Regions from separate parts of the Streptomyces sp. MK37H genome, predicted to be linked through region 3. Evidence: riboswitches for the same ligand, from Rfam matches in the RefSeq annotation. Region 3 holds a riboswitch; each other region holds the start of a gene.

Region 1 (7,809 bases), on a different contig from region 3:
AGTGTGGAACGGCCCGGGGTGCCGGCGGCCGGGGCGGGCCCCGGAACCGCGCCCGACGGCACCGCGCGAAGCCCCTCGGAGGGGCCCGGATCCGGCGCAGCAGGGCTTGCGGAAACGGTTCGGGACAGCTCGGCAGGACGGGAGTGGACCGGAACTTCGCCAGATGTCCGTCCCCTTGCATACAGTGACAGAAGCGCTGCGCAAGCGGCTGGCACGCGCTCCATCACGCGATCGAAGGGACGTACATGCCCATGGGTCACACGGCCACGCAGCAGGCCGGCTCCGGCGGCTTGAAAGCGACTGAGCACCGCCTGGCCAATGGCCTGCGCGTGGTGCTCTCCGAGGACCATCTGACCCCGGTCGCCGCGGTCTGTCTGTGGTACGACGTCGGCTCGCGCCATGAGGTCAAGGGGCGCACCGGCCTGGCGCACCTCTTCGAGCACCTGATGTTCCAGGGCTCGGCGCAGGTCACCGGCAACGGCCACTTCGAGCTGGTGCAGGGGGCCGGCGGCTCGCTCAACGGCACGACCAGCTTCGAGCGCACCAACTACTTCGAGACCATGCCCGCCCACCAGGTCGAGCTCGCCCTGTGGCTGGAGGCCGACCGGATGGGGTCCCTCCTGACCGCGCTGGACGAGGAGAGCCTGGAGAACCAGCGCGACGTCGTCAAGAACGAGCGCCGCCAGCGGTACGACAACGTCCCGTACGGCACCGCCTTCGAGAAGCTCGTCGCCATGGCGTACCCCGAGGGCCACCCGTACCACCACACCCCGATCGGCTCCATGGCCGACCTGGACGCGGCCTCCCTGGAGGACGCGCGGGAGTTCTTCCGCACCTACTACGCGCCCAATAACGCCGTGCTGTCGATCGTCGGCGACATCGACCCCGAGCAGACGCTCGCCTGGATTGAGAAGTACTTCGGCTCCATCCCCTCCCACGAGGGCAAGCGGCCACCCCGTGACGGCACGCTCCCGGAGGTGATCGGCGGTCAGCTGCGCGAGGTCGTGGAGGAGGAAGTTCCGGCCCGCGCCCTGATGGCCGCCTACCGGCTGCCGCACGACGGCACCCGTGAGGCCGACGCCGCCGACCTGGCGCTGACCGTCCTCGGCGGCGGCGAGTCCTCCCGGCTCCACAACCGCCTGGTGCGCCGCGACCGCACCGCCGTGGCCGCCGGATTCGGCCTGCTGCGGCTGTCGGGCGCCCCCTCGCTGGGCTGGCTGGACGTGAAGACCTCCGGCGGTGTCGAGGTGCCCGCCATCGAGGCCGCCGTCGACGAGGAGCTGGCCCGCTTCGCAGAGGAGGGGCCGACCCCGCAGGAGATGGAGCGCGCCCAGGCGCAGATCGAGCGCGAGTGGCTGGACCGGCTGGCCACGGTCGGCGGCCGGGCCGACGAGCTCTGCCGTTACGCGGTGCTCTTCGGCGACCCGCAGCTGGCGCTGACCGCCGTGGAGCGGGTGCTCGACATCAGCCCCGAGGAGGTGCGGGCCGTGGCCGCGGCGCGGCTGCGCCCCGACAACCGCGCCGTGCTGGTCTACGAGCCCGTCCAGGGCGCCGAGGACGCAGCCGACGCCGCCGAAGCCGCCGAGACCGACGCAGAAGGGGAGGCGGCCCAGTGAGCGACGCCGTCACCGCGACCATGACCTTCCACCCGCAGCCCAAGGGCGGCGCCCCCAGGCCGTGGGCGTTCCCGGCCCCCGAGCGCGGTGAGCTGCCCAACGGCCTCACCGTGCTGCGCTGCCACCGCCCCGGCCAGCAGGTCGTCGCCGTCGAGATCAACCTGGAGGCGCCGCTGGACGCCGAGCCGGCCGGGCTCGAAGGCGTCGCCACGATCATGGCGCGCGCCCTGTCGGAGGGCACCGACAAGCACGACGCCGAGGAGTTCGCCGCCGAGCTCGAGCGCTGCGGCGCCACGCTGGACGCCCACGCCGACCACCCCGGCGTCCGCCTCTCCCTGGAGGTCCCGGCCTCCCGGCTGCCCAAGGCGCTCGGTCTGCTGGCCGACGCGCTGCGCGCCCCCGCCTTCCCGGACGGCGAGGTCGAGCGGCTGGTGCGCAACCGGCTGGACGAGATCCCCCATGAGCTGGCCAACCCGGCCCGCCGCGCCTCGATGGCCCTCTCCGCGGAGCTCTTCCCGGCCGAGTCGCGGATGTCCCGGCCGCGCCAGGGCACCCAGGAGACCATCGAGGGCATCGACGCCGCGGCCGTGCGGGCCTTCTACGAGGCGCATCTCCGCCCCTCCACCGCCACCGCCGTCATCGTGGGCGACCTCGGCGGCGTCGACCTGGACCGGGCGCTCGCCGACACCCTCGGCGCCTGGACGGGCGGGGCGGGCGCGCCGCGCACGGCTCCGCCGATCGTCGCGGACGACACCGGCCGTGTGGTGATCGTCGACCGGCCGGGCGCGGTGCAGACCCAGCTGCTCATCGGGCGCGTGGGCGCCGACCGCCACGACCGGGTCTGGCCCGCGCAGGTGCTCGGCACGTACTGCATGGGCGGCACCCTCACCTCCCGTCTCGACCGCGTGCTGCGCGAGGAGAAGGGCTACACCTACGGGGTGCGCGCCTTCGGCCAGGTGCTGCGCTCCGGGCCCCCGTCGCCCACGGGCGGCTCCTCGGGCGCCTCGATGCTGGCGATCAGCGGCTCGGTGGCCACCGAGGTCACCGGCCCCGCGCTGGACGACCTCTGGAAGGTGCTGCGCACGCTGAAGGAGGAGGGGCTGACGGACGACGAGCGCGATGTCGCGGTGCAGAACCTGGTGGGCGTCGCCCCGCTGAAGTACGAGACGGCGGCGTCCGTCGCGAACACCCTCGCCGACCAGGTCGAGCAGCATCTTCCGGACGACTTCCAGGCGCAGTTGTACGCCCGTCTGGCGGAGACCGGCACGGTGGAGGCCACCGCCGCGGTGGTGAGCGCCTTCCCGGCGGACCGGCTGGTCACGGTGCTGGTCGGGGACGCCTCGGCGATCGAGGAGCCGGTCCGGGCGCTGGGCATCGGCGAGGTGCGCGTCATCTCCGGCTGAGCCGAGGAGTGTTGGCCGGATCCGTGCGCAGTGCCGCCGGTCCGGCCGGCTCGCTGACGGTCCGGCAGGCGGTCCGGCGGACGTCCGGTCCATGAGCCGACAGCGGAAGGGCCCCGGCCCCGTAAGGGCGCCGAAGCCCTTCCGACATGCCCGATTTATGGGATTGACCGCTTGTTTGGTTTGTGGGGAGAGCAACAAAAAACCGGAACCGTTTGGTGATCGAAAGCGGGCCCGTTAGCGTCAGTCCGGCTGTTCGCCAGCGACCCGCCGCACCCGCGGCACCGGACAGTCATCGCCGAGTCCCCGTACGGCGCGAGCCAGGGGAGCCGGGGACCCAACACGTCCCCAGGGGTGAATCGGGCGCCTTCCCCGGCCGGGGGAGGAGTCCGTAGGAGACCTTCCTGCTCCGAACCCGTCAGCTAACCCGGTAGGCGAGAAGGAAGGAAAGGAGTGCGCCTCAGTATGGCGTCCACCCGCACTGCCACCGGGAAGCATCGCCGCACCAGCAAGGTCAACGTCCGCACGGGCGCGAACGTCGTGGGCATCACGACCGTCGCCTCGGGTGTGGTCGCCGGGATCACCGGACAGGCGTTCGCGGCCGATGGGGGCCCCGATCCCCAGCAGACCGGTCTGACCCAGGCGATCGTGATCGGCGACGGGATCGCGGACCACATCGAGGCCCAGGCGCAGTCCCAGGAGACCGCCGCCGAGCAGGCCGCCGCCAAGGCCAAGGCAGAGGCGATCGCCCGCCAGGAGGCCGCCAGAAAGGCGGAGGCCGCGGCGAAGAAGGCCAAGGCCGAGCGCGAGGCCAAGGAGCGCGCGGCGCGCGAGGCCGAGCGCAAGCGCCTCAACACCTTCGTGTCGCCGATCAGCGGCTCCTACGTCTCCACCGGTTACCAGGCGTCCAGCGGGCTGTGGTCCTCCGGCAGCCACACCGGCATCGACTTCAACGCCTCCACCGGCACCACGGTGCACTCCGTGGGCATGGGCGAGATCGTCGAGGCGGGCTGGGGCGGCTCCTACGGCAACAACGTCGTCATCAAGATGAACGACGGCACGTACACCCAGTACGGCCACCTGTCGTCGATCAGCGTCTCGGTCGGCCAGAAGGTCACCCCCGGCCAGCAGATCGGCCTGTCGGGCGCCACCGGCAACGTCACCGGACCGCATTTGCACTTCGAGGCCCGCACCAGCCCGGACTACGGCTCGGACATCGACCCGCTGTCGTACCTGCGTACGCACGGCGTCAACGTCTGACCCGTCGCGCGTCCGACGCGAACGCCGCGCGGTCCCGCCATCCGAGATCCCGCGAGACTTCCGAGAAGGCCCCGTCCGACGGACGGGGCCTTCGGCGTGCCACCGCCCGCCTGACCAAAAAATATCCATGAAATGCTTCCCGCCATCGGAAATGGCGGCCGCGTGGAATAGAGTCGTTCAACGCGCGTTCCATGGCCGCGTTTCGCGGGCGTTAAAGCGGAGGTTCGACAATGCGGGACCGTAAGTGAGCGGGGATACGAACGCGGTCCAGGGCGGTCGCCGGATTTCGGCACACGCGGTCTGCGCGGCGATTCGCGACGACATCGTCTCCGGTGCGTATCAGCCTGGCAGCCGCCTCACCGAGGAACTGCTCGCCCGGCGCTACGGCGTCTCCCGGGTGCCGGTCCGCGAGGCCCTGCGCACCCTGGAGTCCGAGGGCTTCGTGACGACCCGGCGGCACGCGGGGGCCTGCGTCGCCCAGCCCTCCGAGCGCGAGGCGGCCGATCTGCTGGACATCCGCGCGCTGCTGGAGCCGCTGGGCGCCGCACGGGCCGCACAGCGCCGCACCGAGGCCCATCTGAAGGTGCTGCGCGGACTGGTCCGGCTCGGCCGGGAGCGCGCCCAGGGCGGTCAGCTCGGCGAACTGCGGCCGCTGGGCGACTGGTTCCACGAGACGCTGGCCCAGGCGTCCGGCAGCCCGAGCCTGGCCGCGCTGCTCGTCCAGCTGCGCCGTAAGACCGCGTGGGTGTACGCGGCCGCTCCCGGGCCGCGGCCCGTGCCGCCCGAGGGCGCCGTGCGCCCCGACCCGGCCGCACGGGCCGTGGAGTCCTGGGCGGAGCACGGCGCGCTGGTGGACGCGGTGGCGCGCGGTGACGCCGACCGCGCGCGGGCGCTCGCCACCACGCACACCGAGCGCGCGCTGTCGGAATACCGGCTGCGCCGCCCGATTCCGGTGAGGACTTCGAAACATTCCGTCAACACGGCGAGCGGCCGGAATTAACAGAGCTCCCGTATACAACTCTTGGGAATTCTCTGCGCGGAAACAGAAAAAACGGCGGGGCCGCGGTGACTATTACGGCCACCGCGGCCCCGCCGCGCCGAATCCCTGAAATCACCCGGGAAACGCCTGGGAATTCCAGACAGGGCTCGCCCGGGATCAGACGGTCTCGGGAAGCTCCTCGAGGCCCTCCGCCACCAGCTTCGCCAGACGGTCGAGCGCGACCTCGGCGTCGTCCGCGCCGGAAGCGAGGACGACCTCCTCGCCGCCCTGGGCGCCCAGGCCGAGCACGGCCAGCATGGAGGCGGCGTTGACCGGGGTGCCGTCGCCCTTGGCGATCGTGATGGGGACGCCGGCGGCGGTGGCCGCCCGGACGAAGATCGACGCAGGGCGGGCGTGCAGGCCCTCGGCCCAGCCGATGGTGACGCGGCGCTCAGCCATGGTGTTGCCCTTCAGGTGTGACGGTGCTGTTGTCTAGACCAAAATCATACGGTGTCCGGATTCCCCCGAACGATGTCCGGGTGAGCCCGGGCATGCCCGGACTGGCCCGATACGGACCTTCCCCCGACACTCGGCCCCGACGCAAGGGTGTCCACCATCCGGACCGGGCGGGCCCGTACCCTGGCTCCCATGCGGAGCCCGTCGGACCATCACGCCTACCCGACCCACTGGGAAGCCGATGTGGTGCTCCGGGACGGCGGCACGGCACAGATCCGTCCCATCACCACCGATGACGCCCAGCGGCTGGTCAGCTTCTACGAGCGGGTCTCGGACGAGTCGAAGTACTACCGCTTCTTCGCGCCCTACCCCCGCCTGTCCGACCGCGATGTCCACCGCTTCACCCACCACGACTACGTCGACCGGGTGGGCCTGGCGGCCATCGTGGGGGATGAGTTCATCGCCACCGTTCGGTACGACCGCATCGACAGCCGGGGGATGTCGGCCCGCCCGTCTCCCACCACCACCCTCAACGGGCGCTCCGCGGCCCCTTCTGATCCGGCCCCCGCCGACGAGGCCGAGGTCGCCTTCCTCGTCCAGGACGCCCATCAGGGCCGCGGGGTGGCCTCCGCGCTCCTCGAACACATCGCCGCCGTGGCGCGCGAGCGGGGCATCCGGCGGTTCGCCGCCGAGGTGCTGCCCGCCAACAACAAGATGATCAAGGTGTTCACGGACGCGGGCTACACCCAGAAGCGCAGCTTCGAGGACGGGGTCGTCCGCCTCGAGTTCGACCTCGAGCCCACCGACCGCTCCCTGGCCGTCATGCGCGCCCGCGAGCAGCGGGCCGAGGCCCGGTCCGTCCAGCGGCTGCTCGCACCCGGCTCCGTGGCGGTCATCGGCACCAGCCGCACGCCCGGCGGCGTCGGCCGCACCGTGCTGCGCAACCTCCTGGACGGCGGCTTCACCGGACGCGTCCACGCCGTCAACCACGCCTTCCCCGACGACATGACGCGCCTGGAGCCCGAGGGCGTCCCGGCCCACCGCTCGCTGCGCGCCATAGAGGAGCCCGTGGACCTGGCCGTCGTCGCCGTCCCCGCCGAGCGGGTGCCCGCCGTCGTGGCCGAATGCGGCGACCACGGCGTCCAAGGGCTCGTCGTGCTCTCCGCCGGATACGCCGAGAGCGGGGGCGAGGGCCGCGACCGGCAGCGGGACCTCGTCCGCCAGGCCCGGTCCTACGGCATGCGCGTCATCGGCCCCAACGCCTTCGGCGTCATCAACACCGCCGACGGCGTCCGGCTGAACGCCTCCCTGTCCCCGCAGCTGCCCAACCCAGGCCGGCTGGGCCTGTTCACCCAGTCCGGGGCGATCGGCATCGCGCTGCTGTCCGGGCTGAACCGGCGCGGCGCCGGGCTGGCGAGCCTCGCCGGGATCGCGGGGATATCGACCTTCGTGTCCGCCGGGAACCGCGCCGACGTCTCGGGCAACGACCTCCTCCAGTACTGGTACGACGATCCGCTGACCGACGTCGTCCTGATGTACCTGGAGTCGATCGGCAACCCCCGCAAGTTCACCCGGCTCGCCAGGCGCACCGCCGCGGTCAAACCGGTGGTCGTCGTCAAGGGCGCCCGCCACACCGGCAGCGCCCCCACCGGCCATGCCGTGCCCACCACCCGGATCCCGGACGCCACCGTCTCCGATCTGCTGCGGCAGGCGGGCGTCATCCGGGTCGACACCGTGACCGAACTTGCCGACACCGGGGTGCTGCTCGCCTCCCAGCCGCTGCCCGCCGGTCCGCGCGTCGCCATCCTCGGCAACTCCGAGTCGCTCGGCCTGATCACCTACGACGCCTGCCTTACCGAGGAACTCCGCCCGCTGCCGCCCCGCGACCTGACCACGGACGCCACCCCGGACGACTTCCGGCGCGCCCTTACCGAGGCCCTCGCCGACGACACCTGCGACGCCGTGGTCGTCACCGCCATCCCGTGGGTCGGCGACGGCAGTGCGCAGGCCCTCGCCGCGGCCGTAAGGGAGGCGGCGCAGGCTCCCGGGCCCGGTCCGGCCAAGCCGGTGGCCGTGGTCCACCTGGAGATCCAGGAGC
Region 2 (7,809 bases), on a different contig from region 3:
TGGGGCTCACGCTGAACACGTGTCAGCCTTACGGTCGCCACCGACGCCCCGCCGACAGAGCGCCGTCATCCCCCGCGCCCCGCCGACAGATCGCCGCTCAGGCGAACCCGTAACCCACCGGCCCCGCCACATCCAGCGTGTCCTTCACCATGGCGAGCGCCGCGCCCAGTGGGCTGGAGCGGCCGCCGCTCACCGTGATGTCGCCCGCGTCGGGGCAGCCGTAGACGGCGGCCTTCTCGGGGCCCCGGAGGGCGTGCAGGGGGTCGCCCGGTTCCGTCTCCTCCAACGCGACGCGGACGACGAGCGGTTCATCGGCGGTCGCGGTCGCGACCGACCGCAGACGGCGGCCCCGCGCGGCAGCCGTACGGGCCGCCTCCGCCATCCCGGCGTCGATCCCCGGGCCCGCCTCCGCCCTTACGGCCGTCGCGTCCCACCCCCACAGCAGCGCCGCCAACAGCCGCACTTTCACGGCCGCGTCGGCGCCGGAGAGGTCGGCCGTCGGGTCGGCCTCGGCGATACCGCGTCGCTGGGCCTCCGCGACCGCGTCGGGCAGCACACCGCCGTCCGCCAGCCGGTCGAGGACGAAGGTGGCGGTGCCGTTCGGGCAGGCGCGCAGCGTACGGCAGCCGAGGCCCCGTACGCCGATCCGCGCGAGGTCGGCGGTGGGGAGGGCGGCTCCGGTGGCGCCCGAGATCCGGATACGGCTGCCGCCCTCGGCCGCCGCGCGGCCCAGCTCGCCCCAGTGGCTGAGCAGATGGCTCTTGGTGGCGGTCACCACATGGACCCCTCGCCGCAGGGCCGACAGCGCGTCCGCGGCGGCCTGTTCGCGCACCGCCGGGGATGACGGCACGGCCTGGGCGAGCACCGCCGCCCCGGTACGCTCCAGGGTCTCGGCGAGCGGCGGCAGCGGGCCCCAGCCGGTGCGCGGCTCCGGCGGCAGCCCCTCGGCCGCGCTGGTGCGCACGGCGGCGAGCCGCAGCGGCAGCGCGCCGCCGATCAGCCGCTCGGCGTAGGCCCGGCCCACCGGGCCGTACCCCGACAGCACGACGGAGGGTCCGGGCCCGATTTCGGCTTCGCGTGGCATGCGGCCAGTCTGCCTTGTGGGCTCGGGACCGCTACGCCGGGCGGGCCGCCCCCGCGAAGGGCATGTCCGCCACGGAGGCCAACCGGACCGGGGCCCCGGGGTGCGGGGCGTGGATCATGCGGCCGCCGCCGATGTAGAGGCCGACATGGCTGATGCCGGAGTAGAAGAAGACCAGGTCGCCGGGGGCCAGTTGGTCGCGGGTGACGCGCTGTCCGGCGTTGATCTGGGTGTACGTGGTGCGGGGCAGGGCGACCCCGGCGGCGCGCCAGGCGGCCTGGGTGAGCCCCGAGCAGTCGTAGCCGTGGGGACCGGTGGCACCCCAGACGTACGGCTTGCCGAGGGCCGCGTACGCGTAGGAGACGGCGCGGGCGGCGCGGCCCGCGGCGGGGGCGAGGGAGCCGGCGGCCTTGTCGCCGTCCCGCGCCGCCAGCAGGCGCTGCCGCTGCTCGAGGGTCAGCCGGTCGAGCAGGCGATCGGCGGCGGCGAGCTTCTCCTGGACGGTCCGCTTGTGGTGGGCGGCCGCCGCCCGGGAGGCGCGCAGAGCGGCGAGGCGGTCGGCCGCCTCGCCGCGGACCTGGCGTAATTTCCGCTCCTGACGGCCGATCGTGGCGATCAGGGCGGCCTGGCGGCTCCCCGCGCGCTCGGCGAGCGAGGCGCGCTGCAGGTACTGGTCGGGGGAGGAGGACAGGGCGAGCTGGAGGGCCGGGGCGATCGTCCCCGAGCGGTACTGGGCGGTGGCGAAGGCCCCGAGGGCGTTGCGTGCGGTGTTGAGCCGGGTGGTGCGGCGGGCGGCCTGGTCGCGCAGCGCCTCCAGCGTCCGGCGGGCCTTGTCGGCCTTCTCCCTCGCGCCGTTGTACTGCTCGGTGGCCTCCTCGGCCTCCCGCTGGTACTCGTCGACCTTCGCCTTCACTTGAGCGGGGGTGAGGCGGTTCTCGGCGTGCCCGGTGCCGTCGAGGAGGGTGGCGGACGCGGCGCCGGCGAGGGCGAGGAGCGCGGCCGCGCGGGCGGTGCCGCTGGTGAGCGAGCGCTGCTTGGGCTTCCTGTGCGACGCCACTGCGGCGGTTCACCTGGTCTTTCTTGGGCAATCCAGTTTGGGCAATCCAGGACATTCGGTAGATCCTGGACCCTTGTGGGGAGCGGACGGGCAGGTGGCAGTCCGCCATGAGGCGGGGACCCTCGGTTGACGGGAAGCGGACTGCCACCTGGAGAAGGAAGCTAGGCCGGAAAGCGGGTGCCGTGCGGGGGATTGAACGGGAGTGCACGGATTTCGTCGGTCCCGTGACGGCTGCTGATCGCCTGGCGAGTGGGGTGGTCGGGAGTGTGGGGCGGCCGTGATCGAAGCGGCGATAGGGCTCCACCCGAGTGCCGGGCGATGATATGCGCGCGGCTAGTCTCCGGAGCCATGGACGTACTCATTCACGTGTTCGTCGGCCTCCACATCGTCGGCATCGGCGCGCTGCTCGGCGGCTTCTTCTCGCAGCTCAAAGCCGCGCGCGCGGGCGAGGCCCGGATGATCCCGGCGATGCTGCACGGCGCGCTGACCATGCTGGTGACCGGCGTGGCGCTGGTCGGGCTCAACCAGGCGGACGACAACAGCGTCAACACCGTCAAAATCGGTGTAAAGCTGGCGCTATTGGTCGTAATTCTCGGCCTGGTCTATGTGAAGCGCGACGAGGAGAAGGTAGAGTCGGCCGCCTTCGGCGCGGTGGGCGCCTTGACAACGGCAAACATCTTCATCGCCGTGCTGTGGACCTGACGAACGAATGTTCTGGGGGTAATCCCAAGACAACGCGACACGATCCAGAGGCAACCGTTTGCACTCGCGAGCTGTCTTAGTAAAGAGCGAGGCAGTCGAGAGGAGTGGCCAATGGGGGTAGTGGGGGCAGTCGGAAGTCATAGGCGGCGCGTGGGTGTCGCGCTGGGGCTGGCGGGGATGGCGGTGCCGCTCGCGGTGGCCGTCGCCGGTCCGGCGCAGGCTCAGGCACGGCCGCTGGGCCGGTCGGCCGGCACGGTGACACCGGTGAGCATGGCCGCGTCGTCGTGCACGACCACCGCCGGGCCGTACCAGCAGCAGGCCGAGCGGTTCCTGGGCCGTCCCGTGGACGGGCGGCAGTCGCGGGCGGACTGTCTCGCGATCCAGAAGTTCCAGATCGACCACGGCATCAGCCCGACGATCGGCTACGCGGGCCCGATCACCTCGGGCGTGATGAGCCTCATCAGCGCCCAGAAGGCCGCCGGGCACAATCCGAACGCGGCGAAGAAGTGCCCGGTCAACAAGGGCCGTATCGCCTGCGTGGACCTCACCCGCCAGCTGAGCTGGGTACAGGACGGCTCCCGGCTGGTCTACGGACCGGTGCCGGTGCGGTCCGGGCGGGACGGCTTCGAGACCCGCACCGGGCTGAAGAGGATCTACTGGCGGAACATCAACCACTGGTCGACGCTCTACAAGGTCGCCATGCCCTACAGCCAGTTCTTCGACGGCGGCCAGGCGTTTCACTCGATCGACGGCAGCGTATGGTCCCCGCCCGGCTCCCACGGCTGCGTCAACATGCGTAAGGGCGAGGCCAAGAAGTACTGGAGCCTGCTGAAGAACGGCGACGACGTGTACGTCTACGGGCGCAAGCCCGGCACGTGAGCCACTGACGGCGCCGCTGAGCCACTGACGGCGCTGCTGAGCCGATGACGATGCCGCTGCCCGGGGTCCGGCCCCGGGCGGCGGCATCGTCAGGTTCAGGGGCCTACGAGGGCCGCACGCTCCCGTAGATCGGCATCTCCGTGATCGGTGCCTTCTTCACCACATCGCCCGGCTTCGGGGCGTGGATCATCATCCCGTCGCCGATGTAGAGGCCGACATGGCTGATGTCGTCGTAGAAGAAGACGAGATCGCCCGGCTGGAGTTGGGACGTCGAGACCCGCGTACCGGCCTTCACCTGGTCCCAGGTGGTGCGCGGCAGCGAGATCCCGGCGGACTTCCAGGCCGCCTGCGTCAGCCCCGAGCAGTCGAAGGAGCTGGGCCCGGTCGCGCCCCAGACGTACGGCTTGCCGAGCTGCGCCTTGGCGAAGGCGATGGCCTGGGCCGCCTTGGAGCTGTTGGCCGGGGCCGAGGGCGTGGAGGGCGCCGTCGAACCGGAGCCACCCGCGTTCTGCTCCTGCTGCTTCTTGCGCGCGGCCGCCTCCTGCCGCTGCTTCTCGGCCAGCTCGGCGGCCTTACGGCGGGCCTCTTCCGCCTTCTTCTTCTCGATCGCCGCCAGCCGCGCCTTCTCCTTGGCGGTCAGATTCGCCAGCAGCCGCCGCGCCTCAGTCAGCTTGTCCTGGACGGTCTTCTTCTGGACCTTCAGCTGCTTCTGGGACGCGGTCAGCGAGGCGAGGCTCTCGCTGGCCTTACCGCGCTCCTTGGCGGCCTTCACCCGCTGCTTCTGGAAGTCGTCGACGGCCTGCTTCTGCCGGCCGGTCATCCGGTCCATCAGATGCGACTGGTCGAAGACGTCCTGCGGATCGTTGGAGAACAGCAGGGTCGCGGCGGAGCGGGCCATTCCGCCGTCGCGGTACTGGGCGGCGGCGTAGGTGCCGAGCATGCGCCGCGCCTCGTTGAGCTTCTCGGTGCGCTGGGCGACGGAGTCCAGCAGCTTGTCGACCTTGGCCCGTTGCTGGTCGGTGCGCTCCTTGGCGGCGTTGTAGCGCTGGGTGGCGGTCTCCGCCTGGTGGTAGAGGGTGTCGACCTTCTCCTTCACCTGCTCGATCGACTGGGCGGCCGGCTTGGGGTCGGTGGGCGCGGCGTTGGCCGACTGGGAGAGGAGGGTGACGGATGCGAGGGCGGCCGTGGTGAACCCGACGGCCGTACGGCGGCTGTGACCGGTGAGCGGGGCGGGTATTCGGCTCCGCGGCTTGCGGTGCGACGCCAAGGGAGGCGACTCCTTCCGTGGACCGCCTACCGGGTTAGCTGTCGGGTTCGGGCGGTTCGGAAGGTTGCCCTACGGCCGTGTCCGGGCGGCACTCGCGTGCCAGACCGGTCGGGCCGATTCACCCCGGTGTTGCGAGGGCCCCTCCTCCCCGAAGGGGGGCTAGGAGGGCGGGTCCCCGGCTCCGGGCGCCTCACGGCGTACCGGACTCGGCGGAGGCCGCCCGTGCCGACGTGGTTCGCCGACGGATCTTCCGGGCCGCCTGACGCAGGACGGTAGCCAACGCGTGGGGCTCCTGTGAAGACTGGTGGCCGTTTTGGTCGAAACCGTTTCGTGATGTTCGGACGTCGGCTGTCAGTGGGGCGGCCTAGACTCGGGGAGCGATGAGCAGCCTCTTTGACGACAGCTTCCTGGCGGACCTCGGGCCTCCTTCGGACGAGGAGCGGCCACCGCCGCCCGAGGATTCGGCGCCCCCTGGCCACGGTGGCGCCGAGGACGTGCCGCATCACCTCTTCAGCGGCGATTTCGACGCGCCCGTGCCCCGGGAGGCCCACTACCGGGACGGCGCGGCCCGGCCCGTCGTGGACCCGTCCGCCCTGCTCGAGGGGTTGAACGAGCAGCAGAGGGCGGCCGTGGAGCACACCGGTTCGCCGCTGCTGATCGTCGCGGGCGCCGGCTCCGGCAAGACCCGGGTGCTCACCCACCGCATCGCCTATCTGCTCGGCGCCCGTGGCACCCACCCCGGCCAGATCCTCGCCATCACCTTCACCAACAAGGCGGCGGGCGAGATGAAGGAGCGCGTCGAGGAGCTCGTCGGCCCGCGGGCCAACGCCATGTGGGTGTCCACGTTCCACAGCGCCTGCGTCCGCATCCTGCGCCGGGAGTCGAAGAAGCTGGGCTTCACCTCGTCGTTCTCGATCTACGACGCGGCCGACTCCAAGCGGCTGATGTCCCTGGTCTGCCGGGATCTGGACCTCGACCCCAAGCGGTTCCCGCCGAAGTCCTTCAGCGCCAAGATCTCCAACCTCAAGAACGAGCTGATCGACGAGGAGACCTTCGCCGGACAGGCTACGGACGGCTTTGAGAAGACCCTGGCCGAGGCGTATGCGATGTACCAGGCGCGGCTGCGCGAGGCCAACGCGCTGGACTTCGACGACATCATCATGACCACGGTCAATCTGCTCCAGGCGTTCCCGGACGTCGCCGAGCACTACCGCCGCCGCTTCCGGCATGTCCTGGTGGACGAGTACCAGGACACCAACCACGCGCAGTACACACTCGTGCGCGAGCTGGTGGGCACCGACACCGAGGAGACCACGGCCGCCGAGCTGTGCGTGGTGGGCGACGCCGACCAGTCGATCTACGCCTTCCGGGGCGCCACGATCCGTAACATCCTCCAGTTCGAGGAGGACTACCCCACCGCGCGGACGATCCTCCTCGAGCAGAACTACCGCTCGACCCAGACCATCCTGAGCGCGGCCAACGCGGTCATCGAGCGCAATGAGAACCGCCGCCCGAAGAACCTGTGGACGGATGCCGGCGCCGGGGCCGAGATCACCGGCTATGTGGCCGACACCGAGCACGACGAGGCCCAGTTCGTCGCCGACGAGATCGACCGGCTGACGGACGCGGGCGACGCCAAGGCCGGGGACGTGGCGGTCTTCTACCGCACCAACGCCCAGTCCCGTGTCTTCGAAGAGGTCTTCATCCGCGTCGGGCTGCCGTACAAGGTCGTCGGCGGGGTGCGCTTCTACGAGCGCAAGGAGGTCCGGGACGTCCTCGCGTATCTGCGGGTGCTGGCCAACCCCGAGGACTCCGTCCCGCTGCGCCGGATCCTGAACGTGCCCAAGCGCGGCATCGGCGAGCGCGCGGAGGCCATGATCGACGCACTGTCGCTGCGCGAGAAGATCACCTTCCCGCAGGCGCTGCGCCGGGTCGACGAGGCGTACGGCATGGCGGCCCGCTCGGCCAACGCCGTCAAGCGGTTCAACACGCTCATGGAGGAGCTGCACACCATCGTGGAGTCCGGGGCGGGCCCGGCCACCGTCCTGGAGGCGGTGCTGGAGCGCACCGGCTATCTGGCCGAGCTCCAGGCGTCCACCGATCCGCAGGACGAGACCCGGATCGAGAACCTCCAGGAGCTCGCCGCCGTGGCCCTGGAGTTCGAGCAGGACCGCGGCGAGGAGAACCCCGGCACCCTCGCGGACTTCCTGGAGCAGGTCGCGCTCGTCGCCGACTCCGACCAGATCCCCGACGAGGACACCGAGGGCTCCGGCGTGATCACGCTGATGACCCTGCACACGGCGAAGGGCCTGGAGTTCCCGGTCGTCTTCCTCAGCGGCATGGAGGACGGCGTCTTCCCGCATATGCGGGCCCTCGGCCAGACCAAGGAATTGGAGGAGGAGCGGCGGCTGGCCTACGTCGGGATCACCCGGGCCCGCGAGCGGCTCTATCTGACCCGCTCGACGATGCGCAGCGCCTGGGGACAGCCCGCGTACAACCCGCCGTCCCGCTTCCTGGAGGAGATCCCGGACCAGTATGTGCGCTGGCGGCGCACCGGGCCCGCCACCCCGTCGGCCTCCATGGGCGGCATCGCCTCGACCCCGCCGTCGGGGCTGTCGTCCGGTCTGTCGACGTCGCGTTCGCGCACCGGGGGCAGCGGGTTCGCCACCCGGCGGGCCAAGGAGCGCCCGGTGGTCGCCCTGGCCATAGGCGACCGGGTCACCCATGACTCGTTCGGCCTCGGCACGGTGGTGGCGGTCAAGGGCAGCGGGGACAACGCGGAGGCGACGATCGACTTCGGCGACGAGAAGCCGAAGCGGCTGC
Region 3 (7,809 bases):
CCATCTGCGATCTGCTCGGGGTGCCGCGCGAGGACCAGGACGACTTCCGGGACTGGGCGGGCGCGATGATCCGGCACGGCGGTGGTCCGCGCGGCGGAGTGGCCCGCGCCGTGAAGAGGATCCGGGCGTATCTGGGCGAGCTGATCCACCGCAAGCGCCTGGAGCTCGCCGGGCGCGGCGAAGAAGAGGACGGGGAGGATCTGATCTCCGGCCTGATCCGGGCCGGCGACCACGGTGAGCACCTCACCGAGAACGAGGCCGCGGCCATGGCCTTCATCCTTCTCTTCGCCGGCTTCGAGACGACCGTCAACCTCATCGGCAACGGCGTCTACGCGCTGCTGCGCCATCCGGAGCAGCGCGCCCTCATGCGGCGGGCCCTGGAAGAAGGGGACGAGCGGCTACTCGCCGCCGGGGTCGAGGAACTGCTCCGCTACGACGGACCCGTGGAGATCGCCACCTGGCGGTTCGCCACCGAGCCGCTAACCCTCGCCGGGCAGCACATCGCCGAGGGGGAGCCGGTGCTGGTGGTGCTCGCCGCGGCCGACCGGGACCCCGAGCGGTTCGCGGAGCCCGACGTGCTCGATCTCACCCGCCGGGACAACCAGCACCTCGGCTACGGCCACGGCATCCATTACTGTCTGGGCGCCCCGCTGGCCCGGCTGGAGGCCCGGACCGCGATCGCCACCCTGCTGCGGCGGCTGCCCGGGCTGCGGCTCGCGGAGGATCCGGACGATCTGCGGTGGCGCGGCGGGCTCATCATGCGCGGGCTGCGCACGCTCCCGGTGACCTGGAATTCCGCGGACGGCTGAGACCCTCAAGGCCCGTACGGCCGGAAATACGTGACGAATGATCAGCCGTGTGACCTTGGCGTGACCTGGGATACATCGCCTTGTGATGATCGAGTGCCCTCGCTATGTTCACCGGCAAACCTTGTCGCCATAGCGCCATAGCGCCATAGGAGAGGTCAATCGCATGCGTTCCGGTAATGGTCGACACCGTCGCCCCCGTCAGGCCCCGGCCATCATCGTCGCGGCGGGGGTCACGGGAGCGGGCCTCGCCATACCCCTCTTCGGGGCGGCTGGCGCACAGGCCGCCCAGACCGCCACATGGGATCACGTCGCCGAGTGCGAGAGCGGCGGTATGTGGAGTGCCAACGAGGGCAACGGCTTCTACGGCGGGCTCCAGCTGACCCTCGACATGTGGAAGGAGTACGGCGGCACGGAGTACGCCCCGCGCCCCGACCTCGCCAGCCGCTCCCAGCAGATATCCGTCGCCGAGGCGATCCTGGGCGACCGCGGCCCCGACGCCTGGCCGAGCTGTGCGCTGGGCGCCGGGCTCACCGACGGCGGCGGCGCCCCCGATGTGGACCCCGGCAGCACGGCCACCCCGGACCCGGGGACGGGCCGCGGCGAGGACGGCCCGGGGGACCGGGGACGGGACGGCTCCTCCTCGGACGCGGACCGTTCGGACCCGGACCGTTCGGGGACGTCCGACGGCGCCGACAAGCCGGACGCGCCGGATGCGTCCGGGTCGGCCGAGGGCCCGGAGGCGCCCCACACCTCCAAGTCCCCCGACGGGTTGGACGGCTCCGCCTCTGACGACCCGGCGTCGGACAGCCCCTCGGCGTCGGACGGCTCCAAGACCCCCTCGGCCGACCCGTCGCCCTCCGGCCGCCACCGCGGCGCTCCGGACGCCGGGGAGCGGGCCGACGACGGCGGTACGGAGAGCGCACGGCCCTCCGGGCGCCATGCCTCGCGCGGCGCGTCGGACCGCGATGGGAGCTCCGCGGACGGCGATTACACTGTTCGCCCCGGTGACAACCTGTCAGGGATCGCCGAGCACCAGAACGTGTCCCGGGGTTGGGAAGAGCTCTACGAATCCAACGAGGACCTCATCGGTACCGACCCCGATCTGATCATCCCTGGTCAGCGACTTGACCTCGCCATCAGGGAGCAGTGATTCGGGGGGAATTGCCCGATCTGGACCCGGTGAGACATACATCTCGTCACATTTTCCGGGGCGCACCTCGTGTCCGATCCCTCCTCACCCGGCCCCACCTGCGTCGATGTGGGCCGGGTGAGATCAATTACAGCCCCATTCACTGCCCTTGGGGTGTTTGAACGTTCTTGGGAGGTGTGTTTAACGTCTTTCCGCTCGCCACCGCGGGCACCGTCGATCGTCACGCCGAATCCTGCCGGCGGTCGGGGGGAAACCGACGCGTCAGCGCCGAAGGCAGGAGCGGGGGACCCAAGGTAGGTGCCGAGTGGCCTGTGGATACGGGCTTGTCGGCTAGGGGTGAAGCCGGGAGCGACCATCGCGACCGGCCGGGCAACTCACGTCCGAACCCGACAGCTCACCTCGTAGGCGTCGGTGAGGAAACGAACCAAAATGCTCAAGTCCAACGGGAAGCACCGCCGCCCCTCCAAGGCCACCCGTATCGCCGCGCTCACCGGTCTCGCCGGTGCCGCCGTGGCGGCACCGCTCATCGGGGCGACCTCCGCCTCCGCGGCCACCACCTCCCAGTGGGACCAGGTCGCGCAGTGCGAGTCCGGTGGCAACTGGTCGATCAACACCGGCAACGGCTACTACGGCGGCCTGCAGTTCTCGAGCTCCACCTGGGCCGCCTACGGCGGCACGGCCTACGCCTCCACCGCGGACAAGGCCAGCAAGGCCCAGCAGATCCAGATCGCCGAGAAGGTCCTGGGCAGCCAGGGCAAGGGCGCCTGGCCGGTCTGCGGCAAGGGCCTGACCTCCGGCGGCAGCCCGTCCGCCCCGTCCGCGCCCTCCGGCTCGCAGGACCAGTCCTCGGCGACCACCAAGTCGGCCCCGGCCGCCAAGCAGGCGCAGCCGAAGGCCCAGCCGAAGGCCCAGCCGCACACCGCGCCCGAGCACGCCGCGCGCCAGCAGACCCGTGGCCCGATCAAGAAGGGTGACGGCGAGTACAAGGTCAAGTCCGGCGACACCCTCGGCAAGATCGCCAAGGCCCACGACGTCAAGGGCGGCTGGAAGAAGCTCTTCGAGCTGAACAAGGACATCGTGGAGCAGGCCGACCTGATCTTCCCGGGCCAGCAGCTGCACCTCCGCTGAGCCACGGCCACGGTCACGGCCCCGCCTGAGGACTCCCCCCGAGGACCTCCCCTGAGGCCGGCCCCCGAGAACGAGCCCCGGCCGGGCGTGCCGCCCCATGGCGCGCCCCGCCGGGGCTTTCCCAATGCATAAGAAATCTGGATTTTTGATCCAGAAACTGGCTTTTTGCGTCGCGCCCCTGTCTCGTGGGGCGGGCGAACGCGGGGCGCAGCCCTCCCGGCCCGTTAGGCTCGTGCTGCTACCGCAGACCCATACGAAGGAGAACCTCGTGCCGTCCATCGACGTCGTCGTAGCTCGCGAGATCCTCGACTCGCGAGGCAACCCCACGGTCGAGGTCGAGGTTGGCCTCGACGACGGCAGCACCGGCCGTGCCGCCGTGCCGTCCGGCGCCTCCACCGGCGCCTTCGAGGCCCTCGAGCTCCGTGACGGCGACAAGAACCGCTACAACGGCAAGGGCGTGGAGAAGGCCGTCCTCGCCGTGATCGAGCAGATCGGCCCCGAGCTGGTCGGCTATGACGCCACCGAGCAGCGGCTGATCGACCAGGCGATGTTCGACCTGGACGCCACCCCGGACAAGTCCTCGCTCGGTGCCAACGCGATCCTCGGCGTCTCCCTCGCCGTCGCGCACGCCGCCTCCGAGGCGTCCGACCTCCCCCTCTTCCGTTACCTCGGCGGCCCGAACGCCCATCTGCTGCCGGTGCCGATGATGAACATCCTCAACGGCGGGTCGCACGCCGACTCCAATGTGGACATCCAGGAGTTCATGATCGCGCCGATCGGCGCGGAGTCCTTCTCCGAGGCCCTGCGCTGGGGCGCCGAGGTCTACCACACCCTGAAGTCCGTGCTGAAGGAGCGCGGTCTGTCCACCGGCCTCGGCGACGAGGGCGGCTTCGCGCCGAACCTCGGCTCCAACCGCGAGGCCCTCGACCTGATCCTCGAGGCGGTCAAGAAGGCCGGCTACCAGCCGGGCCAGGACATCGCGCTCGCCCTGGACGTCGCCGCCTCCGAGTTCTACAAGGACGGCACGTACCAGTTCGAGGGCCAGTCCCGCTCCGCCGCCGAGATGACCTCGTACTACGCCGAGCTGGTCGCCGCGTACCCGCTGGTCTCCATCGAGGACCCGCTGAACGAGGAGGACTGGGACGGCTGGAAGACCATCACCGAGCAGCTCGGCGACAAGGTCCAGCTGGTCGGCGACGACCTCTTCGTCACCAACCCCGAGCGGCTGTCCCGCGGTATCGACAGCGACACCGCGAACGCCCTGCTGGTCAAGGTCAACCAGATCGGCTCGCTGACCGAGACCCTCGACGCGGTCGAGCTGGCCCAGCGCAGCGGCTACAAGTGCATGATGTCGCACCGCTCCGGTGAGACCGAGGACGTCACCATCGCCGACCTGGCCGTCGCCACCAACTGCGGCCAGATCAAGACCGGCGCCCCGGCCCGCTCCGAGCGGGTGGCCAAGTACAACCAGCTGCTGCGCATCGAGGAGATCCTCGACGACGCCGCGGTGTACGCGGGCCGTTCCGCCTTCCCGCGCTTCAAGGGCTGAGCGGACACGTCTGACGCCCGTCCCCGGCCACGGTCCCGTACCGTGGCCGGGGACGGCGTCGCTCGACGGCGTTACCCAAGCGAAGGCATCACCGGGGAGGCGACGTGCCGGCGGATCGGGAACGGTTCTCCACCGCGACCAGGCTCAAGGCGCTGGGCGAGCACGCCGCCGCCCGGGTCTACCGCGTGCGCACCAAGCGCCGCCGCGGCCGGCTGACCGGCCGGGCCGCCCTGCTCACGCTGGTCGTCTGCTCCCTCGTCGTGGCGCTCGCCTATCCGATGCGGCAGTACATCTCCCAGCGCTCCGACATCGCCGAGCAGCGGCACGAGGCCCAGCGGGCCCGCGAGGACGTGAAGAAGCTGCGGGAGCGGAAGGCCCGGCTGCGCGACCCCGCCTACACCGAGCAGCAGGCCCGGGAGCGGCTGCACTTCCTGATGCCGGGGGAGACCGGCTACAGCATGGTGGACGGCGCCGGCTCCACCGAGCGCTCCACCGACCAGGGCGCGGCCGGCCGCCCCTGGTACACCAACCTCTGGGACGCCGTGGACACGGCGGACGCGGCGGGGGCGGGCAGCGCGCGCCGCTGAGGCGCCGCGCTCCGGCCGCCGGCCGCACCCGGCGTTCGAATCGAAACGAAGAAGAAGAACTTTCCCACTCATGGATACGCCCCCGCCCCAGACGGAGCCCACCGCGCCCACCGACGCGGACATCCACGCCGTACGGGAGCAGCTGAACCGCCTGCCCCGGGGCCTGCGTGCGATCGCGCACCGCTGCCCCTGCGGCAATCCGGACGTCGTGGAGACCGCGCCGCGGCTCGAGGACGGTACGCCCTTCCCCACTCTCTACTACCTGACCTGTCCGCGCGCCGCGTCCGCGATCGGCACGCTGGAGGCCGAGGGCGTGATGAAGGAGATGACGGCCCGGCTGGGCACCGACCCCGAGCTGGCCGCCGCCTACCGCGCCGCCCACGAGGACTACATCGCGCGCCGCGACGCCATCGAGGTGCTCCAGGGCTTCCCCAGTGCGGGTGGGATGCCGGACCGGGTGAAGTGCCTGCATGTGCTGGTCGCCCACTCCCTCGCGGCCGGCCCCGGGGTCAATCCGCTCGGGGACGAGGCGATCGCGATGCTGCCGGAGTGGTGGCGCAAGGGCCCGTGTGTGAGCCCCTGCGGGACCGAGGACCCGAGCCGGGAGGAGAGCGCATGACCCGCGTCGCCGCCGTGGACTGCGGCACCAACTCGATCCGGCTCCTGGTGGCGGACGCCGATCCGGCCACCGGGGAGCTGATCGAGCTCGACCGCCGGATGAAGATCGTCCGGCTGGGCCAGGGCGTGGACCGCACGGGCCGGCTCGCCCCCGAGGCGCTGGAGCGCACCTTCGCCGCCTGCCGCGAGTACGCGGAGGTCGTGCGTGAGCTGGGCGCCGAGCGCGTCCGCTTCGTGGCCACCTCCGCCTCCCGGGACGCCGAGAACCGCGAGGAGTTCGTGCGCGGGGTCGTGGAGATCCTGGGCGTCGAGCCCGAGGTGATCACCGGGGACCAGGAGGCGGAGTTCTCCTTCACCGGGGCCACCAAGGAGCTCACCGGCCATGACCATATGGCCGGGCCGTATCTGGTGGTGGACATCGGCGGCGGTTCGACGGAGTTCGTCGAGGGCGGCGATGGCGTGCGGGCGGCCCGAAGCGTGGACATCGGCTGCGTCCGGCTGACCGAGCGCCATCTGGTGGTGGACGGCCGGATCACCGATCCTCCGACGGAGGATCAGATCGCCGCCATAAAGGCCGATGTGGAGCAGGCGCTGGACCTGGCCGAGCGCACCGTGCCGCTCAGCCGCGCCTGCCGTCCCGCGGACGGCCACGCACTGGTCGGTCTTGCCGGTTCGGTCACCACCGTGGCCGGGATCGCGCTGGGCCTGAAGGAGTACGACTCCTCCGCGATCCACCACTCCCGGATCTCCCTCGGCCAGGTCCGCGAGATCACGGGCAGGCTGCTCGGCTCCAGCCACGCCGAGCGGGCGGAGATCCCGGTGATGCACCCGGGGCGGGTCGATGTGATCGGCGCGGGGGCGCTCATCCTGCTTTCGATCATGGAAAGGACCGGCGCCGAGGAGGTCGTGGTGAGCGAACACGACATCCTCGATGGGATCGCCTGGAGCATCGCCTGAGCGGGCGGGATAACGTATGAGCGGCCGCGGAACCCCCTTCGGGGGCCCTCCGCGAGCCGCCTCCGAGAAAGTTCGTGAAACTCTTCACATGAAAAAGGCGCCTGGTGGCCGCCCGATGCGGCGCTCTGGGGCGGTTTCGGCGGCCGGGCCCCGTAACTGACCGGATCGTGAGGTGTCAGGGCGGTGTTCGGTGCCCCCGTGCGGACCGCCTGGTCTACTCCCGCGTTCAATCACAAGCCCTGCTCAGAGGGGTGAGAACGTGTCGATCCGGCCAGTGGTTCCCCTCCGCCGGTATGGCGTCCATCACGGGGGCGGCGGAGTGTAGCAGATACCTCCACCATGCTTGTGAAGGGGCTCACGAGGTCCCCCCCTGGGGGTGCTGGATACTCGAATCATGAGCACCACGGAGCGTCCCAGGATCCTCGTTGTAGGCGGTGGGTACGTAGGCCTGTACGCGGCGCGCCGCATCCTCAAGAAGATGCGGTACGGCGAGGCGACCGTCACGGTCGTCGACCCCCGGTCGTACATGACGTACCAGCCCTTCCTCCCCGAAGCTGCGGCCGGCAGCATCTCCCCGCGCCACGTCGTGGTTCCGCTGCGGCGCGTGCTCCCCAAGGCGGAGGTCCTTACCGGCCGAGTGTCGACCATTGACCAGGACCGCAAGGTCGCCGTCGTCCAGCCGCTCGTCGGCGAGACGTACGAGCTGCCCTTCGACTACCTGGTCATCGCCCTCGGCGCGGTCTCCCGCACCTTCCCGATCCCCGGTCTCGCGGAGAACGGCATCGGCATGAAGGGCATAGAGGAGGCCATCGGCCTGCGCAACCACGTCCTCGAGCAGCTCGACAAGGCCGACTCCACCACGGACGAGGAGATCCGCCGCAAGGCGCTCACCTTCGTCTTCGTCGGCGGTGGCTTCGCCGGCGCGGAGACCATCGGCGAGGTCGAGGACATGGCCCGTGACGCGGCCAAGTACTACCCGAACGTCAAGCGCGAGGACATGCGCTTCGTCCT

The links. A riboswitch is a leader RNA that binds a small molecule or an ion and turns the genes downstream of it on or off. The one in region 3 is predicted to bind cyclic di-AMP.
Region 1: another riboswitch for cyclic di-AMP. It lies ahead of GWI24_RS31160 (M23 family metallopeptidase); the one in region 3 lies ahead of GWI24_RS11095 (transglycosylase family protein).
Region 2: another riboswitch for cyclic di-AMP. It lies ahead of GWI24_RS26640 (NlpC/P60 family protein); the one in region 3 lies ahead of GWI24_RS11095 (transglycosylase family protein).

What each region holds. Positions count from the first base shown of each region.
Region 1 covers NZ_JAAAYH010000296.1:3,369-11,177, forward strand. The annotation lists gene GWI24_RS31150 (pitrilysin family protein) at 246-1,616, shown strand; gene GWI24_RS31155 (pitrilysin family protein) at 1,637-3,019, shown strand; cyclic di-AMP (ydaO/yuaA leader) riboswitch at 3,303-3,467, shown strand; gene GWI24_RS31160 (M23 family metallopeptidase) at 3,482-4,276, shown strand; gene GWI24_RS31165 (GntR family transcriptional regulator) at 4,521-5,276, shown strand; gene GWI24_RS31170 (HPr family phosphocarrier protein) at 5,433-5,714, opposite strand; partial or broken gene GWI24_RS31175 (GNAT family N-acetyltransferase) at 5,904-7,809, shown strand, end outside.
Region 2 covers NZ_JAAAYH010000216.1:6,821-14,629, reverse strand. The annotation lists gene GWI24_RS26660 (homoserine dehydrogenase) at 98-1,084, opposite strand; gene GWI24_RS26655 (NlpC/P60 family protein) at 1,116-2,138, opposite strand; gene GWI24_RS26650 (hypothetical protein) at 2,487-2,840, shown strand; gene GWI24_RS26645 (L,D-transpeptidase) at 2,952-3,719, shown strand; gene GWI24_RS26640 (NlpC/P60 family protein) at 3,823-4,986, opposite strand; cyclic di-AMP (ydaO/yuaA leader) riboswitch at 4,994-5,208, opposite strand; gene pcrA (DNA helicase PcrA) at 5,367-7,809, shown strand, end outside.
Region 3 covers NZ_JAAAYH010000055.1:12,098-19,906, reverse strand. The annotation lists gene GWI24_RS11105 (cytochrome P450) at 1-809, shown strand, start outside; gene GWI24_RS11100 (transglycosylase family protein) at 973-1,959, shown strand; cyclic di-AMP (ydaO/yuaA leader) riboswitch at 2,215-2,382, shown strand; gene GWI24_RS11095 (transglycosylase family protein) at 2,389-3,087, shown strand; gene eno (phosphopyruvate hydratase) at 3,356-4,636, shown strand; gene GWI24_RS11085 (septum formation initiator family protein) at 4,741-5,223, shown strand; gene GWI24_RS11080 (DUF501 domain-containing protein) at 5,294-5,842, shown strand; gene GWI24_RS11075 (Ppx/GppA phosphatase family protein) at 5,839-6,798, shown strand; gene GWI24_RS11070 (NAD(P)/FAD-dependent oxidoreductase) at 7,193-7,809, shown strand, end outside.